DNA from 2 places in the Arthrobacter sp. Soc17.1.1.1 genome. Region 2 is predicted to be linked to the other one. Evidence: riboswitches for the same ligand, from Rfam matches in the RefSeq annotation. Region 2 holds a riboswitch; the other holds the start of a gene.
What was found. Region 2 has a riboswitch for thiamine pyrophosphate ahead of thiM (hydroxyethylthiazole kinase). Riboswitches for the same ligand answer to the same signal wherever they lie in the genome.
Positions count from the first base shown of each region.

Region 1: linked by a shared signal. The riboswitch ahead of V6S67_RS15185 (ECF transporter S component) and the one ahead of thiM (hydroxyethylthiazole kinase) in region 2 are both predicted to bind thiamine pyrophosphate.

Region 1 covers NZ_JBAJII010000001.1:3,294,572-3,296,951, forward strand. The annotation lists gene V6S67_RS15180 (ABC transporter ATP-binding protein) at 1-244, opposite strand, end outside; gene V6S67_RS15185 (ECF transporter S component) at 241-846, opposite strand; TPP riboswitch at 908-1,032, opposite strand; gene V6S67_RS15190 (DUF4235 domain-containing protein) at 1,178-1,438, shown strand; gene V6S67_RS15195 (FUSC family protein) at 1,500-2,380, opposite strand, start outside.
Region 2 covers NZ_JBAJII010000001.1:3,610,982-3,613,361, reverse strand. The annotation lists gene V6S67_RS16865 (3-oxoacyl-ACP reductase) at 1-321, opposite strand, end outside; TPP riboswitch at 371-466, opposite strand; TPP riboswitch at 912-1,014, shown strand; gene thiM (hydroxyethylthiazole kinase) at 1,006-1,839, shown strand; gene thiE (thiamine phosphate synthase) at 1,836-2,380, shown strand, end outside.

The DNA of each region.
Region 1 (2,380 bases), 320 kb from region 2:
CGCCGTCGAGCAGCAGCTCGCCCTCCTGCTCGCCCTCGTCGTGGCTGCCGAGCAGCCCTGCCAGCCCGTGCAGCACGGTGGACTTGCCCGCGCCGGAAGCCCCGAGGAGCAGCACGCGCTCGCCCGGCTGGAGCTCGAGGTCCAGCCGGCGTGCGGCGAAGGCCCTCCGGCCCGCGTGGCGCCACCCCCATCCCCGGGCGCGGACCCGCACCGCGCCCGGGGAGGGTCGGTCGGCTGCCGTCACACGTCCGCCGTCCGGCCGGCGGCGAAGGCGGACAGCACGCCCGTCCTCGCGAGTCCCCGCATGGCCAGCCAGGACAGCAGGCCCGCGATGACGACCCCGGAGATCCCGGCGAACAGCACGTAGAGCAGCTGGAACTCGATGCTCCAGAGCGCGTTGTAGAGGATGTTCTCGCTGATCGCCAGCGCCAGGCCCGCTCCGAGGCCGGCGAGGAGCGCGACGGAGAGGTTCCACTTGCGGTAGAGGAACAGCAGGAAGACGAGCTCCGCGCCCGCGCCCTGGATGGCCCCGGAGAGCAGGACGCTGAGCCCGAACTGCGTGCCGATGAGGGCCGAGACCGCCGCCGCGAAGGTCTCGCAGTAGATGGCGGCGCCGGGCTTGCGGATGATGAGCCCGCCGAGCACGCCGGCGATGAGCCAGCCGCCCGTGTACAGACCGCCGACCGGCGGGAAGCCTGCGGCGAGGATGCTGATGCCGGAGTAGCCGGCGGACCAGACGAAGAACAGCACGCCGACGGCGACGGCGATGACCGAGGCCACCACGATGTCGACGACGCGCCACTGCCTGGTGGTCCGGGTGCCCGGTAGGGCTGTTGATGATGCCATGGGATTCCTCCTGGGATGCAGGAGGGGATGGTGGCGGGCGATCACCGCAGCGACGTCCGTGCACCCTGAGAACTCGACTCCCTTCGCCGGTACTAGCCGGATCAGGTTCGAGGGTCTGCGGCGGTCCGCACTCTCAGCGCCCGCTCCGGCAGCATGCTGCGGATCGGCGCTCCCCTGTCGTTGTTGGTTGAGCGCTACCGATCCTACACCGGCGCGTCGCGCCGCCGTGCGCCGGTGTGCGGTCCGCAGGAGCCGGCCGAGCTGCCCCTGCGGAGGGGCGAGGAGCACGACTAGGCTAGGGCAAGGACTATTCGGACCAGAAGGAGAAACCATGACCCTGGTGTTCAAGTTGCTCGGCGTCGGCATGAGCGTCGGTGCGGGCTTCGTCGGGACGAAGCTCGTCGACTTCCTGTGGGAGAAGATCACGGGTGAGGCGCCCCCGAAGAGCAAGGACGGGCTCGAGAACACGCTGCGCTCCGCCCTGGTGTTCGCGATCATCTCGGGTGCCGTGAGCACCACGATCCAGGTGCTCACCAACCGCTCCACGCAGAAGGCCATCGAACGGTTCGCGAAGACCCGCGACCTGACCTGATCCGCCGCGGAGAGGGGAGGAGGGACGCCCGCCCCGGGTGTCCCTCCTCCCCTTCGTCGTCCTAGTCCGCGCCCTCGATGTGCAGCCCGGGTGTCACGGCCTGCACGATGCGATGCAGGCTCATGGCGATCGCGGCCGCCGCACCGAAGGGCACGTCCCGACTGGACGACTCGTAGGCCGCCGAGGCGAGTGCCTGCAGGCTCTCCTCCGCCGCGCGGAGGGTCGCGGCGTCGTCCTCCTCGACCGTCCAGAGATCGAGGACGTCGCCCACGGCGGTGAAGGCCCGCTGGAGGGGCGGCCGGACCGCCGCCGGGATGGGGTGCTCCCTGGACGTCCCGTGGAGCCCGTCCTGCAGCATGTTGGTGATGTTCAGCGTGTGGGCCGCGACGACCTCGAGGACCTCGACGTGCCGGTGGTCGCTCCGGACGTCGCGTGGGTGGAAGCGCCGCCGCACGTTGCCCTTGCGGCTCTCGTCCGCGTACTGCAGCGCGTTGCGCGCGTTGCGGGCCGACGCCTGGAGGTCGTCCCGCCGTTCCGACCAGCGCGGATCGTCGGTGTCCCAGTCCTCCTCGAGGGCCTCGCCCATCTCCTGCAGCTGGCGGGCGGCCGTCCTGCGGAGCCGGCTCATCTGGCCCACGGCGTCGTCCAGGTTGAGCGGCGGCAGGATCAGCGCGCTCACCGCGAGCCCCACGCCCACCCCCACCACCGTCTGGACGAAGTAGCCCAGCGAGTACCCGAGGTTCTCGTTGCCGATGACGAGGACGAACAGCCCGGCGGACGCGATCCCCGAGCCGCCGCCGGCCGTCCTCCTCAGGGCTCCCGCGAGGAGGACGCCCACCCCGACCACGAAGGCGATCGTCCCCCAGTTCGGCTCTCCGGCCCAGACCGCGACGTGGGCCAGGACGATCCCGATGGTGAGGCCGATGACCGTCTGCAGCCCCG
Region 2 (2,380 bases):
AACCTCAGCTGCGCGCGGGCGGGCGTCACCGTTGAAGGAAAAAGTCGCTAGCGCGTTATTGACCACGGTGGTAACCGGGGCTCCGAAGTGTTGCTGTGCGTGTTCGAGCATGGCGCGTACCTGCTCGGGATCGGTGACATCAGCTTCCAGCGCTACAGCCCGCGACGGACCAACACGAGTTGCGAGTTCCTGGGCGGCCTTGTGGCTGGCGCGGTAGTTGATAACCACCCGCGCTCCTTCGGCGGCGAAGGCACTCACGATGCTGGAGCCAAGTCCGCGGCCGCCACCGGTGATCAACACGATCTGTTCTCTGAGTTGCATAAAGGGACTTCCCTGGAGTCAGGGCGACAGAATGCGGAACCGACACCCGCAGGGGTCGGGAGGACATCCCTTCGCCAGTACGAACTGGATCAGGTTCAACGGGTGTCATCTCAGCCAGCCAGAACCGGCACCCCGTGTCACTACTTCCACACTAAACCCCGGCTGGCGGTGGGAGGGTTGGCCGAATCGCCGGGACGGAGTGGATTTAGACGGTCGTGGCAACGCGGGGTGTTTTGCGCGGTGTTCCGGACGCACGTTGATGACCAGCAGAGAACGGTCCTCTCGGTCTGGCACGAAATCCCAGGCGAACCAGGCTCGCAGGGAGGTGCTTTGCAAGTGCAAGTGCAAGTGCAAGTGCAAGTGCAAGTGCTGATTGCGTCGGGAGTTGGTGCTGCCATGGCTTCTGAATACGGCCGTAGCGTTCACGGGCGGCGCGCAGACCCAGGCAAATTCCTTGATCGCTGTCCTGGCGCGAGCCGGATGTGCTTAGAGCCGGGGTCCCTTGTGTGTCTTTCGGCTGGCTCTAACGGGAGCCAAGTGCCTTTCCACAAGTGGCTGCTGTTCCATGTGCTGGGAAACGTTAGGGTGGCAGTAGTGACACGGGGTGCTGCCCGCCGACGGTGCAGCTGAGAATCGATACCCGTTGAACCTGATCTAGTTCGAACTAGCGAAGGGATGTCGCGAATGGCTATTCGCTACGCATCATCAGAGTGTGCTGCACTGCTCGAGGAGTTGAGGGCCCGGGGTCCTTTGGTGCAGAGCATCACCAACACCGTGGTGGCCAACTTCACCGCCAACGTCCTGCTCGCCATAGGGGCAGCTCCGGCCATGGTGGACATACCGGAGGAAGCCGGACAGTTCGCCTCCGTAGCGTCAGGGGTGCTGATCAATCTGGGCACTCCGACGCAGGAGCAACGGACTGCGATGGTCGAAGCGGTTCAGGCCGCACGTGCCGCCAAAACTCCATGGGTTCTGGATCCGGTGGCGGTTGGCTCTCTGACCGTCCGCACCCAGCTGGCGCATCAGCTTGCCGCGCAACACCCGACCATCATCCGTGGAAACGCATCGGAAATCCTGGCTCTCGCTGGAGCAGGATCAGGAGGCCGCGGAGTGGACTCCACCGAAGACCCTTCGTTCGCGATCGAGTCCGCGAGGCAGCTGGCGGTATCCTCCGGGTCAGCGGTGGCAGTATCGGGTGCGGTGGATCTGCTCGTCGGGCCGGACGGACACACGGTAAGTGTGACCAACGGGGACGCTCTGCTGACGCGGGTTACAGGCGGTGGGTGCGCCCTCGGTGCGGTGATGGCCGCGTTCGCTTCGCTGACCGACGATGCACTGTTGGCGGCCACAGCGGCTACCGGCGTCTACACCGTTGCCGCCGAGCAGGCCGCGACGCAGGCACACGGCCCGGGAAGCTTCGCGATGGAATTCCTCGACAGGCTTGCAAGCATCACACCCGACGACGTCGTCACGACGTTGAGCCTTCGTTCTGTCGATATGTCGGGCCATTCCCGGTGAACGGGCGTGATTTCACGGCGAACCTGACACGGCATCTGCCGCTGTACCTGGTAACTGACACGGCGCAGTGCCGCCCCCGTACCGTTGCAGCTGTTGCCGCCGAGGCGGTTTCAGGAGGCGCCACCATGGTCCAGGTGCGGGACAAGGAAGCCTCGGCCCGGGATCTGCTGCACATTCTCGTCACTGTCGCAGATGCTGTTGGAAGCAAGGTTCCGGTGCTGGTCGACGACCGGGTGGATCTCTTCCTGGCCGCCCGGGCGGCAGGAGCGCAGGTCGCCGGGGTGCACGTCGGTCAGTCCGACCTGCCGGCGGACCTCGTTCGAGCCCTGGTAGGACCGGAGACCATCGTCGGCCTGAGTGCGGCAACCAGCAACGAGATTCAAGCCGCACACGGGCTGCCCAAGGGGACGGTGGACTACTTAGGGGTTGGCGCCATTCACGCGACCGCCACCAAGCCAGACCATCCCGAACCTTTGGGGATCAGTGGCTTCGGTGCCCTCGTTACGGAAAGCTCCCTGCCGTGTGTCGCAATTGGTGGCAT